3 regions of the Pseudaminobacter sp. Soil_N_29 genome follow, and region 2 is predicted to be linked to each of the others. Evidence: predicted binding sites of a transcription regulator. Region 2 holds the regulator's gene; each other region holds the start of a gene.
The links. The regulator LexA, encoded in region 2, represses DNA repair genes until DNA is damaged. The targets are predictions, from matches to a motif close to TGTTCNNNNTGTGTTCNG.
Positions count from the first base shown of each region.

Region 1 (4,348 bases), on a different contig from region 2:
CGTTCTTCAGCGCCCACAGAAGCGTGATCAGTCCGGCCGGGCCGGGCTTCAGCAGCGTCGGGACGAAGACATGATAGGCGCCGAAGCGCACGCCCAGGCGGCGCAGGCTGGCGCGGCCTTCCTGGTCGAGCGACTTCATTTCCTCGGCAATGTCGCGCCGGTTGAGCAGGCCGAAATTCTCGACCAGCTGGAAGGCGATGCCACGCGCGATGCCGGTGAGCTGATCGGCGCCGCGCAGGTCGAGGAGCGGCTTCAGCGCGGTGTCGATCTGGAAATTCACGAAGCGCTCGGCGCGCGCTGCCACCTTGTCGCGTGCGGGGCCTGTGAGCTGCTCGTCGGCCAGCAGGATGACGCGCGGGCGCAGCGCATCCTCGGTCGCCACCAGCGTGCCGATGGGCGCGCCGATCCAGCGCAGCGTGCCGTCCGAGCCGAGCGCGAGGTCGCCATTGGCGCAGGCCGCGAAGCGTTCCGCGCGCGCCTCGAACTCGACGCCCAGCGCCTTCTGCGCGGCCGCCCTGATGGCCTTGCCGTCTTCGCCGCCAGCGCTCTGGTCGGCGGTGAAGCGGAACCCTTGCAGTTCCCCGACGTGATGGCCTTCGACGAGGACGGTTCCGGTTGAGCTGATTTCGGCTTCTAGCATGGTGTTTTCTCTAAGGCGGCGCATAAGGACCGAAGTCCTGCGGTCTACAAAGCGTTTCGTCAACCGTTCATGCAGTGCATCCGACAATCTGTCTTCGATTTCCCGCGTCTTTTCCTGCCAATGTAGCGGATCAGCCAACCAGCCAGGCCGGTTTGACACATAGGTCCAAGTGCGGATCTGGGCAATACGGTGCGAAAGCGTGTCGATGTCGCCGTCGGTGCTGTCGGCACGGCGCACCTGTTCGGCCATGTAATTCTCGTCGACATGGCCGCGGTCGGCGAGGTCGAAAAAGATGGAGGCGACAAGATCGGCATGCTGGGCCGGCGCGATGCGGCGGTAGTCGGGCAGCGCACAGACATCCCACAACAGCGCGACGCGATCGCGGCTGCCAGCGCGCCGGGTGATGTCGGGATCGCGCGACAGCTGTTCCAGCGCCTGCGCATCGACCGCCGGCAAGGCGCGTGTCAGCCCTTCTACGGGGGCAACGGTGTCGATGGAGCGCTTCAGGGCATCGATGCTGGCGAAATCGAACCGGGCGGTGCGCCATTGCAGCACCTTCACCGGATCGAAATCATGCGCCTCGATCTTCTCGATCAGCTCCTCCGGGAAGGGATCGACCTGGCCGGTGACGCCGAAGGTGCCGTCGCGCATGTGCCGGCCGGCACGCCCGGCGATCTGGCCCAATTCCGCGGGATTGAGGTCGCGGAACTGGAAGCCGTCGAACTTGCGGTTCTGGGCGAAGGCGACATGGTCGACGTCGAGGTTGAGGCCCATGCCGATGGCGTCGGTTGCCACCAGATAGTCGACGTCGCCCGACTGGTAGAGCGCCACCTGCGCGTTGCGCGTGCGGGGCGAAAGCGCGCCCAGCACCACGGCGGCTCCGCCCCGCTGGCGGCGGATGAGCTCGGCGATGGCATAGACCTCGTCGGCCGAGAAGGCGACGATGGCCGAACGGCGCGGCAGCCGCGTGAGCTTCTTGGAGCCGGCATAGGCCAGATGGGAAAGCCGCGGCCGCGTGACCACCGAAATGCCCCGCAGCAGCCTTTCCAGAATGCCGCGCATGGTGGCGGCACCCAAAAGCAGCGTCTCCTGCCGGCCGCGCAGATGCAGGATGCGGTCGGTGAAGATGTGGCCGCGCTCGAGATCGCCGGCAAGCTGCACCTCGTCGATGGCGACGAAGGCGGCATTGGTCTCGCGCGGCATGGCCTCCACCGTGCAGACCGAATAGCGGGCGCTCGGCGGCATGATCTTTTCTTCGCCGGTAACCAGCGCCACATTGTGCGCGCCAACCTTTTCGCAGACGCGGGTGTAGACCTCACGGGCCAGAAGCCTGAGCGGCAGGCCGATGACGCCGCTCTCATGCGCCACCATGCGCTCGATCGCCAGATGGGTCTTGCCGGTGTTGGTCGGCCCGAGAACGGCGGTCACGTCGCGCCCGGTCAGGACGAGCGGGTCAGACTGTTTAGGGTGGACGTTCATCAGGAATTAGGCGGCCTTTTCTGGCTCGGCAGTTCGCGGAGACCCGGCGCGGCGGGCCAGTCGGCTCTATGCAGGCGTGGACTCATGATCGGGTCGCTCTTCCCGACAGATAGGGGTTCGGCAGGAGAAACGAAAGCCCTAATATTCGGCGGAATAACGGCCGGGAACGACTCTGGAACGAATCGGCGACGAATCGCTGACTCCAACTGATTCAGCTTTTGTTCACGGCTAGATATAGCCCGGCCGGCAATCGACAGCCCCATATGCTGAATCTCTTATAATCCTGCGCACTCCGGATTCCCCCCGACAGGTCTGTCGCTTCGCCACCCGAGGCGACCGAAAGGGATAAGCCATTGAATAAAGTCGCATTTCCTGCCCGGAAGGGTGACCCGACCGATACGCACGTTAACCTTCCGTCCAAAGGAGGAACGAATCGGCGACGAATCGCTGTTCGGCCAGCTTTCCCTCTTTGTTCACCACCACATGCTGTGCCTTGACAGGGATGACGACCCAAATGGCGGCGGGGCGAGGGGCGGAAATCCTCACCTTTTTGCCGCCAGCGTTAACCTTTTGCTGCCGGGAGGCGAGATCGCCGCTGAGGCTGAGCCGCCACTTAAGCAATCGCCAACCAAGATTAAGAATCTGTGACGGGCGCGAGCTTGCCGGCAGGATGGCCCGTTAACATTGCGCCTGAAACGAGAACGAACCAGCGACGAATCGCTGCTACGGCGGGCTTCCCGGTTTGTTCACCGCAACATGTTGGGCCGGCCTAGCCGACGTACGACTAATCCGCCCAGGTTCCGTGAAGGCAAAGGCGCCCATTCGGCGCTGCCGTTAACGAGAACGCCCCAGTTTGGCACAACCGCGCTTCTCCATCGACGACGCAAAACCCCGCCACCGTGCGGCGGCGGGCCTAGACAGGCCGTTTGCTCCTTCCCGGCAACTCAGGACAGGTACTGGCCGCCATTGACGGTCAGTGTGGATCCGGTGATGAAGCCCGCCTCGTCCGAGGCAAGGAACAGCACGCAGCGCGCGATTTCCTCCGGCTCGCCCAGCCGGCCGACCGGAATCTGCGCGATGATGGATTCGCGCACCTTCTCCGGCACCGCCATCACCATGTCGGTCCCGATATAGCCCGGGCAGATGACATTGACGGTGATGCCGGCCCGCGCGCCCTCCTGCGCCAGCGCCTTGGTGAAGCCGATGTCGCCGGCCTTGGAGGCGGAATAGTTGACCTGGCCGACCTGGCCCTTCTGGCCGTTGATGGAGGAAATCGTGATGACGCGGCCGAATTTTCGGTCGCGCATGCCGCTCCAAAGCGGATGCGTCATGTTGAAGACGCCGTTGAGATTGGTGCCGAGCACCTCGTCCCACTGTTCGCGCGTCATCCTGTGGAACATGGCGTCGCGGGTGATGCCGGCATTGTTGACGAGGATGTCCACGGGGCCGAGGTCCGCCTCGACCTTGCCGATGCCGGCCACGCAAGCCTCGTAGTCGGCAACCGACCATTTGTAGACCGGGATGCCGGTTTCCGCCCGGAACTTCTCGGCAGCCTCGTCATTGCCGGCATAGTTGGCGGCCACGTGATAGCCGGCGTTCTTCAGCGCGATCGAGATTGCCGCGCCGATGCCGCGCGACCCACCAGTGACGATTGCAGTTCTGGTCATGCTCCCCTCGCTATGTGTGAGACTCTATTTCAGTTTGGCGAAAGCCTCGTCCATCATTTGTTGGCCTACTTTCTCGCTGTAGAGCTTGACCGCGGTTACCATCTCAGGCTGCCCCAATTGCTCTACGGTCAGTTTGCACGGGTCCATGGCTATGCGGGTGATCCCCGAAGCGACCAAAAGCATCAGGCCTTTGATAGACCCCAGATCGTCGGTCAAAGCCGCAACCACCAGCTTCCTTATCACATCCTTGTCGGCTTGACTGGCGTTGTCGAACATGCACGTCGCCAAGGCCTCGGTGTCGAGCGGCTCAGAACAAGCCGCGCCCACGCCAAACCCCATCAGTGTGCCGAGAAGCACGAAAACACGGGACATGCGACCTCGCCGTTCCATGCCCCGCGCCAACATCACAGCGCCTCGACGCACATGGCGACGCCCATGCCGCCACCGATGCACAGGGTGGCGAGCCCCTTCTTGGCGCCGCGCCGGCGCATCTCGTAGACCAGCGTGTTGAAGATGCGCGCGCCCGAGGCGCCGATGGGGTGGCCGATGGCGATGGCGCCGC
Region 1 covers NZ_JBDGLC010000008.1:22,259-26,606, reverse strand. Annotated here, with positions in the region: gene AC3A4H_RS17790 (helicase-related protein) at 1-2,119, opposite strand, end outside; gene phbB (acetoacetyl-CoA reductase) at 3,064-3,786, opposite strand; gene AC3A4H_RS17780 (hypothetical protein) at 3,811-4,158, opposite strand; gene AC3A4H_RS17775 (acetyl-CoA C-acetyltransferase) at 4,191-4,348, opposite strand, start outside.
Region 1: the regulator LexA is predicted to act here: its motif matches at 2,282-2,299, upstream of AC3A4H_RS17790 (helicase-related protein).

Region 2 (4,348 bases):
CATCTCGATTTCAGGCCTGCACATGGCGCTGGTGGCCGGCACCGTGATGAGCGCGCTGCGAGTGGCTTTCGCGGCTTTTCCCGGCTTCGCCTCGAGGCGGCCGGTCAAGAAATACGCGGCCGGAGCAGCGCTCGCCGCAATTGCCGGCTATGTGTTCCTGTCCGGTGGCGACGTGGCGGCGCAGCGCAGCTTCCTTATGCTGGCGGTGATGCTCACAGCCCTGCTTTTTGACCGCGGCGCGCTCACCACGCGCAATCTCGCCATCTCGGCGCTCGTCATCATGGCCGTATCACCGCATGAGGTGGTGGGCCCAAGCTTCCAGATGTCGTTTGCGGCAACCGCGGCGCTGGTGAGCGCCTATGCGATATGGGCTGAACGCCGGAATGTGAAGAAGCGGGCGCCGCCGGCCCAGCCCAGATCGCTCATTGGGCGCGGAATTGCCAAGGCCTTCGGCGCCGTGGGCGCGCTTGCCATCACATCCGTTGTGGCGGGCGTCGCGACGACTGCTTTCGGCGTCTATCACTTCCAGCGTGTCTCGCCGCTTAGCCTGCTTGCCAATCTGGCCGTGATGCCCAGCGTTTCTATACTCGTCATGCCGTTCGCCGTCGCCGGCTCGCTGGCAATGCCGATCGGGCTGGACGCGCCGTTTTTCTACGTGATGGGGAAGGGCCTGTCGCTTATGATCGCAGTGTCGATCTGGATATCAGAGCGCTCCCCGATCGACGCGGTCGGGCTCATCTCGGCGCAGTCGCTGGTGCTGCTGACAGTCGCGCTGGTGTTTGCCTGCATGGCCTCGACCTGGCTGCGGCTGCTCGCGGTGCCGGCTGCACTTGCCGGCGCGCTGACGCTCACCGATGTTCGCACGCCCGACGTTTTCGTTTCCGAAGACGGACGGCTCGTGGCCGTGCCGCTTGGCGGTGGAAAACTCGCCGTCAACAGGACAAGGCCGAACGCTTTTACCGTTGAAAACTGGAAACGGGCAGTACGTAGCGAGGAACTCGTTGGCCCAGTCGACACCACTTCGAAGAGAAGCGCCGGCAAGGGAAGGTCGCGCACTGCGCAGAAGCTGAGCAGCCAGGCTGCAGTTACGGATCGCGAAATTTCAGGCGCGGAAGTCGAAGGCGAGGGCATTGCGCCGCCGAAAATCCGAACGCAGCCGCCGGCGCTACCAAAAGCCGAAACGGGGCAAGATGAAGCGCCAAGCTCGGGCTTCGACTGCCACGACAGCCTCTGCGTTGCCGTGCATCCCTCCGGCGCGATTGTAGTTCACGCGGCAAACCCGGCAATCGCGCGTCCCGCCTGCGAATATGCCGCCGTGATTGTCGTCGACGACGCCACCGCCAAAAACATCTGTCGGCGTGAGGGGGCGCTGGTCCTCACCAAGCGCGATCTGGCGAAACTCGGCAGTGCCGTCGTCTATCTTGGTAGCGGCGAGGTGGGCAGCGAAAGCGCGGAAGTCCACTACGCGGTGGGCGAGCCCTATCGGCCGTGGCATGCCCATCGCCAGTTTTCGCGCGAGGCGCGAGGTTTGGCGCCCTACGTCAAAAAGTCGGAGACCCAGTCAGCCGAAGCGCGTGGGTCATCCCAGGACGCACAAATACAACGACCGCGCGCCTCCGAAGACTGAGTTGAGCTCCTTGCTCACCCGACACTCCGCCCGGTTCAATAGCGCCGAATCAGCCCAACCAGCCTGCCCTGCACCTTCACCCGGTCGGGCCCGAAAATGCGCGTCTCATAAGCCGGGTTCGCAGCCTCGAGCGCGATCGAGGCCCCCTTGCGACGGAAGCGCTTCAAGGTCGCTTCCTCGTCGTCCACCAGTGCCACCACGATCTCGCCGGGATTGGCCGTATTGGCGTTGCGGATGATGACCGTATCGCCATCGAAAATGCCGGCCTCGATCATGGAGTCGCCCTTGACCTCGAGCGCATAGTGCTCGCCACCGGAAATCATCTCTGGCGGCACCGTGATGGAATGGGTCTTGTGCTGGATTGCGTCGATGGGCACGCCGGCGGCAATGCGGCCCATAACCGGGATCGAGATCGCCGTCCCGGATTCGTCGTTGCTGGCCAGAGGCGCGCGAGCCGGCTCCGGGGCGGCGCGGCGGCCGAGGCTACCTTCAATCACACTGGGCGAGAACCTGGTGCGAGGCGTGAGGCCGGGGGCAATGGAATCGGGCAGGCGCAGCACTTCAAGCGCGCGCGCCCGGTTGGGCAGCCGGCGAATAAAGCCGCGCTCTTCCAGTGCGGTGATCAGCCGGTGGATGCCGGATTTGGAAGCAAGGTCCAGCGCGTCCTTCATTTCGTCAAAGGAAGGCGGTATGCCGGATTCCTTCAGCCGCTCGTGAATGAAGAGAAGCAACTCGTGTTGTTTGCGCGTCAGCATGGCCAGCCCCCCCGGGGAGAATCGACCCCCAAAACAAAACCAGAACAAACACTATCTGTTCCAGTTGTGTTCTGCAACTGTTTAAATTTCCATGAAGACGCGCAAATCGGTTGCCGGCTGAGATATTGGCGTGCTCCGCTCCACCTTTGCCACCTTGCTGCAGCAAAGCGGCGCAAGAGGTTGGTTCCGCGCAATTTCCGCCTTTTGCGCACCAAGCCTCAATCGCGCCGCGACCGGCTTCCGGAGGGCGGCATCCATTGCGGTGTAGACCGTGGGAAGCCGCGCGCAGTCAGCGTAGCTTCAGAATCGTGCAAGGGGCGCCGGCCGGCGCTGCCGGGGCGAAGGGATCGCGAATGATCAGCGCATTGGCTTCCGCGAATGTCCTCAGCATGGACGAATCCTGCACTTCGAAGGGCGTCGCCACCGGGCCGTCATGCCCTTCTCGCAACACCGCCCGCACAAAGTCCTGCCGGCGGCCGTTCGCCGCCATCGGCTTGCCGAGAACGGCCTGGCGCAGATCGGGCTCGTAGGAACGGCCGGCAAGTCGCGACAGAAGCGGCTTCAGGAACAGATGCGAGCACACAAGGCTGGCGACGGGATTGCCGGGCAGCCCCAGGAAGCGCGTGCGGCCGCGGCGGCCGAACATCAGCGGCTTGCCGGGGCGCATGGCAATCTTCCAGAAGTCCAGCACCATGCCCTCGCTCGCCAGCGCCTCATGGGTAAGGTCGTGGTCGCCCACGGAAGCCCCGCCAAGCATGACCACCACATCGGCGCCGTGGTCCAGCGCCTGCCTGATGCGCGCGGCGATTGCCGGGCGGCTGTCGGGGACGATGCCCAGATCGAGCACCCGCGCGCCCACGGAAGTGGCGATTGCCGCCACGCCGAAGGCGTTGGATGCCACGATCTGGTCGGGCCCAAGCTCGCTGCCAGGCGGCAGCAGTTCGTCGCCGGTGGCGATGATGGCGAGCAGTGGCCGTTTCACGACGTCGAGGCGAGGGTGGTTTGCCGACGCCACCAGCGAAAGCGCGCCGGCATCCAGCTCGCGGCCCTTTTCCAGGAGCAGGTCGCCGGTGACGAAATCCAGTCCCTTGCGGCGGATGTGCCGCCCTGCGGCTACGGTTTCCAGAACTTCGACCGTGTCCTGGCCCAGCTTACGCGCGTTTTCCTGGATCACGATGGTGTCGGCGCCCTCCGGCACCGGCGCACCGGTGAAGATGCGCACCGCCTGGTCGGGTCCGATCGGGCCGTTGAATCGCCGGCCAGCCGGGGCCTCGCCGATGATCTGGAGCGTGACGGGCACTGTCTCCACGTCCTGGGCGCGCACCGCGTAGCCGTCCATGGCCGCCGCATCGAAAGGAGGCTGCGTTCTCAGCGCGCGCACGTCTTCGGCAAGTATGCGGCCCGCAGCCTCCGCCAGCGGCACGGCTTCGGGCTCGCAGGCAACCGCCCCTTGCAGAAGCCGCTCGAGCGCGTCCTTCACCGGCAGCAGCGACATCGTCAGCTATCCGCCCGGTAGTCGCCGGATTTTCCGCCGGATTTCTCCAAAAGCCTGATGCCGGAAATCACCATGCCGCGGTCCACCGCCTTGGCCATGTCGTAGATGGTCAGGCAGGCCACCGAGGCGGCGGTCAACGCTTCCATTTCGACGCCCGTCTTGCCGGTCACCCGAGCCAGCGCGGTCACGCGCAGGCCGGGCAGCGCTTCGTCGGGCTCGATGTCCACCGAAACCTTGGTCAGCAGCAGCGGATGGCATAGCGGAATCAGTTCATGCGTGCGTTTGGCGGCCATTATGCCGGCCAGCCGCGCGGTGCCCAGTACGTCGCCCTTCTTGGCATCGCCGGCGCGGATCATGCGCAATGTCTCGGGCAGCATGGTCACGATGCCTTCGGCAACCGCCGTGCGTTCGGTTTCCGCCTTGGCGCCGACATCGACCATGTGCGCCTGGCCATCGGCGCCGAGATGGGTA
Region 2 covers NZ_JBDGLC010000002.1:65,588-69,935, reverse strand. Annotated here, with positions in the region: gene AC3A4H_RS06355 (ComEC/Rec2 family competence protein) at 1-1,627, shown strand, start outside; gene lexA (transcriptional repressor LexA) at 1,663-2,382, opposite strand; gene AC3A4H_RS06345 (molybdopterin molybdotransferase MoeA) at 2,672-3,877, opposite strand; gene moaC (cyclic pyranopterin monophosphate synthase MoaC) at 3,880-4,348, opposite strand, start outside.

Region 3 (4,348 bases), on a different contig from region 2:
TAGACCAGCGGCGCGCCCTTCGGGCTTTCCTCGCGCATATTGGCCTGGGTCAGCAGGCGGCACAGGTTCCCCCAGCCCTTCCGGTCCTGCGGATAGGCCAATATGTCGGGCGTGCCGTCGGCAAAGACCAGCCGGCAGCCGGGGTGGTAATCAAGCCTCACCGGCAAGGCATTTTCCGAAAACCTGATGCATTTCGATTGGCTCCAGGCGCGCACCACGCCGGCCACCGTGTTGCGGTCGGCAAGGCCCAGGCCGGCATGGCCGAGCAGGCAGGCGGCCACCACCAGCTCCTCCGGCCGCGAGGCGCCGCGCAGGAAGGAGAAGTTCGACTGTACGCCGAATTCGACATAGGCCGGCGAAACAACGGGCGCGCGCGGAACCTTTTTCTCCTTCATGCGAACAGCCCCTGCATGAACCAGCGCGGGCCGGTGTCGCCGGTGCCGTAAAACCCCCGGCGGAACAGCCAGAAGCGGCGGCCGGCGCCGTCCTCGACGCGGAAATAGTCGCGGGTCGGTGCATCCGCCTCTTCGCGCCACCATTCCGGCGCGATGCGCTCGGGGCCTTCGGCGCGCACCACGTCGTAGAGCACGCGGCGCCAGCGGAAGCGCGCGGGCGGGCCTTCCGGCATCTCGGCGGCCACCACTTCCACCGGCTCGGGATGGGTCAGCAGGCGGATCGGCCGCTCCTGGGTCGCGGGGGGCGAGTGCTTGGCCCTTGCCGGCATCGCCGCGCCGACGGCGGCGGCGAAGGGCATGGCGGCGACCGCGCGTTCAGGCACATGGCTGGCGACGAGAACCGGCTTCTGCACCACATCTGCGCCAAGCCGGGCGCCGACGCGGTCGGCGAAGAGGGCGAGGTCCTCGTCATTGCCGCACACCTCGCCGGCAAGATCGGTCTGGGCCATGTCGAAGGAGGCTGCCGCCAGCACCGAGAGCCGGACGAGGTCGAAGCCGTAGCCGGCGTCCAGCGCATCCTCCAGCGCCGCCAGCCGTTCGTGGAACAGCCTTGCGATGAGGTCCGGCGCGCGCAGCGGCCGCGAGGTGCCGACACCGATGCGGCTGATCATGCCGTCGACCCGGAACAGCAGTAGTTGCAGGGCGCGCGCGCCCTCGCCGCGCCGCTCCAGATCCGCCCTCAGGCTCGTGGCCAGCAGAAGCACCAGCCGCTCGATGTCTTCCATCAGCCCGATCGGCTCGGCCAGGTGCCGCTCCACCGAAAGCGGCGCGACGGGCAGGCGCGGCGAAATAGCCTCCTCGATGCGCCCCAGCGCTTGGTCGATGCGGGCCATCAGGCCGGCGCCGAAGCGGCGCGCCAGCGGCGCGCGGGGGCTGCGCAGAACCGAGCCCGCATTGCGCAGCCCCACGCTTTCGAGGCCGGAGATGGTCGCCGGCTCCAGCCGAAGTGCTGCCAGCGGCAGGGGCTCCAGCATTCTCTCCTCGCCCCCCGGCTCGACGATCTCGGGGCTGCGGAAGCGCGCCGTCGCCCAGGCCGCCCCCGGCGTGGAGGCAAGCCCCGCGCGCTCATCGAACCCCTGGTGGAAGAAGCGTGCCAGCAGGTCGTCGAGCAGCGCCTTTTCGCCGCCGAACAGATGGGCGCAGCCGGTGATGTCGAGGAACAGGCCGTCTGTCCCGTCCAGCGCCACCAGCGGCGTGTAGCGGTCGCACCAGTCGGCCAGGCTTTCCAGAAGCCGGCGGTCGGCGGCCGGGTCCGCCTCGACGATCTCGATGCCGGGGTGCATGGCGCGGGCGTCGGCAATGCCCATGCCGGGCTTCAGCCCCAGCCGCTCAGCCTGCTCGTCGAGGGCTGCGATGCGCTGCGTGTTCTTTTCGCGATGGCTGACGACCAGCGGCGGGCGCGCCGCCTGCGGCTGCGAACGCCACGACCGCCCCAGCCGCTGGCGCAGGATGCGCTCCGTGCAAAGATGCGGAAACCACAGCGCCAGAATCCGCTGGCCCGAAGGCCGGCTGCTGTCTTTCGGAAAATGAGCGTTCATCGGCGTTCCACTCCAGGGTGAACTGTCCGGGCAGGGCAAGGCGGCTTTTGTCGATCCTGACGACAAAGCCGGGCGGGCCGATGGAGCCGGCCAGCGGCCCGGCGATGGTGTGGCGAGGTGCTGCCGTTGCCGGCGAGACGACGAGCCGCAGCGGGGCAGCGGTCGGTTCTGGCCTGGCCGCCTGCCGCAGCAGGAAGACCGGCCGCCCCGCGCCCAGCGCGCGCCGGTGCAGGCGGCGCGTGGCGGTGAGGTCGAGCTTTTGCGGGTTGCCGCGGATCTCCAGCAGCACGGCCGAGAAGGCCTTCAGGCCGGCGGCCTCCTCGGCGATCCACAAGGCGTCGGCGAGTCTCGGCGCCTCTGCGATCAGAACCTCGTCCGCTCCGATGCCGAAGCGGGCGCACAGGCCCGGCGCATAGGGCACACCGGCCTCGCGGAAAATTTCTGCCGTGCCGATCCAGAGCATGGGTGTCCTTTGCCGCGCCTGCGCCAGCAAAAGCCCGGTCAGCGCCAGGGCAAGCCCGCTCGCAGCCCCGGCATCGCGCGTTTCGGCGCCATGGATTTCGGTCAGCGCCGCCATCGGCAGGCCGCCGCCGAGGGCGGCATCGAAAGCCTGCGCGCCGGTTGCCAGGCGCGGTTCCGCCGCGATGCCATGGCGCCGCATCAGCACCGCGCCTTCGCCGGCCCGCGCCTCGGCGGAAGGCACCAGCCGTTCCGGCAGGGTGCCCTCGATGCGTGCTATTTTCTGGCGCAAGGCAAAAACAGTTGCCTGCGCCACGGCGGACGTCGCCATGACGGTGTGCTTTCCGATATTTGTTCCTGTTATGTTCTTATTGATTCCAGAGCGCCCCGGCAGAGTCAAGCGCTCGAAGAGGAATTTATTCCTTTCTCGGAATGTTGATCGAAGCTTTCTCGCGTGGCCTTCGCGCCTATTTCCCCAGCCTCGCGTAAAAAACTCGAAAGGCACCAGCCAAAAGGCTATATGCGGTCAAAAGGAAACAGAATGGCCCGTATCTACAAGAACCGCGCATGGCACGACCAGCTTTCTCCGTCATTGGAGGAACTGGAATTTCTGGCGCTGGAAGCCTATGCGCATCTGCCGGAGGAGTTCCGCACGCTGACCGGCGAGGTCGTCATCCAGGTCGCCGAATTTCCCACCGACGAGATCATGGACGATCTGGCCCTGGAGACGCCTTTCGATCTGCTCGGCCTGTTCGAGGGCCGCGGCATCGCCGAGCGCTGGAACCCGCAGACCGGCGAGGGGCCGAACCGCGTCACGCTCTATCGCCGCGCCATTCTGGACTACTGGGCCGAGAATGAGGAGACGCTGGGCGACATCGTCACCCATGTGCTGATCCACGAGATCGGCCACCATTTCGGCCTCAGTGACGACGACATGGAGCGCATCGAAGAAGCAACATAGCGGCTCAGTTGCCGATAGGACTGGACTGCCTCTTTTCGTAAGCCGTCTTGATGAGTGCCGAGATGCGCAAGGTCTCATCCTCAACCGTGTACGAAAACTCTTCCATCACACCTTGGAACGGTCTCGTAAATCCAAGGTTTTCATGCATGTCAGCGTGGAACCGTTCGAATTTTTCAAACTTTTCCTGTTCAAACTGCGACCCTCCCTGTCGAGCCGGCGAAAAGATATGTATCGGCTTTCCTGACATCGAGGCCTCGCACACCATCGTTACAGTGTCTGCCGTAATGACGAAAGCGTCGGCGGCTGCGAGATAGTCGATGTACGGATTGTCGCCGGTACGGTCCCAGATGATCATACGCGGATCATTTATTTCCGTCAGCCGAGCAAGAATTTCCGGCTCCGAGCGGCGAGAAGTCGATGCGAGAACGACGTAACCTCGTCCAACCAGATCAGTTGCTGTGGCGACAATCCCATCTATGGTCTGCCGGTCGAAAGAGTAGGCCCAGGTCGATCCGCCGATGAGCAGGGTAACGACAGGCTCCCCGCCAGGAGCAAAGCGCGCTCGCGCACTCTCCCTTCGCGTCGCAAGGAGAGCTGGGCTGATCCGATGAGGGACACCGGACATCCTGAAATATTTCGGATTGTGCTCCATCGCCTTCGTCCAGTCATGACGGGAGACGAACACCATGTCGAACAAGTCCAGGTCGCGTCGGGGCGGTTGAAGGTGCACGGCAAACGGCCGGCCACCATAGGCCCTTTTGATCTCCGCAACATAACGCTCGGAGATGCTTCCGCATGAGATGAGGATGTCCGGAGGTTTTTCTGCAACGCTTTGCCGAAATGCAGAAAATATCCGCTCCACTCGGGTTTGTTTCCTGAAAATCCTGGCAGTCGGGTTCGCGTCCAGGTTTTGCGCGACACCGAGGCACTGGGTC
Region 3 covers NZ_JBDGLC010000006.1:112,014-116,361, reverse strand. Annotated here, with positions in the region: gene AC3A4H_RS15110 (error-prone DNA polymerase) at 1-395, opposite strand, end outside; gene AC3A4H_RS15105 (Y-family DNA polymerase) at 392-1,810, opposite strand; gene AC3A4H_RS15100 (ImuA family protein) at 1,785-2,783, opposite strand; gene AC3A4H_RS15095 (metallopeptidase family protein) at 2,994-3,413, shown strand; gene AC3A4H_RS15090 (mitochondrial fission ELM1 family protein) at 3,418-4,348, opposite strand, start outside.
Region 3: the regulator LexA is predicted to act here: its motif matches at 2,805-2,822, upstream of AC3A4H_RS15100 (ImuA family protein).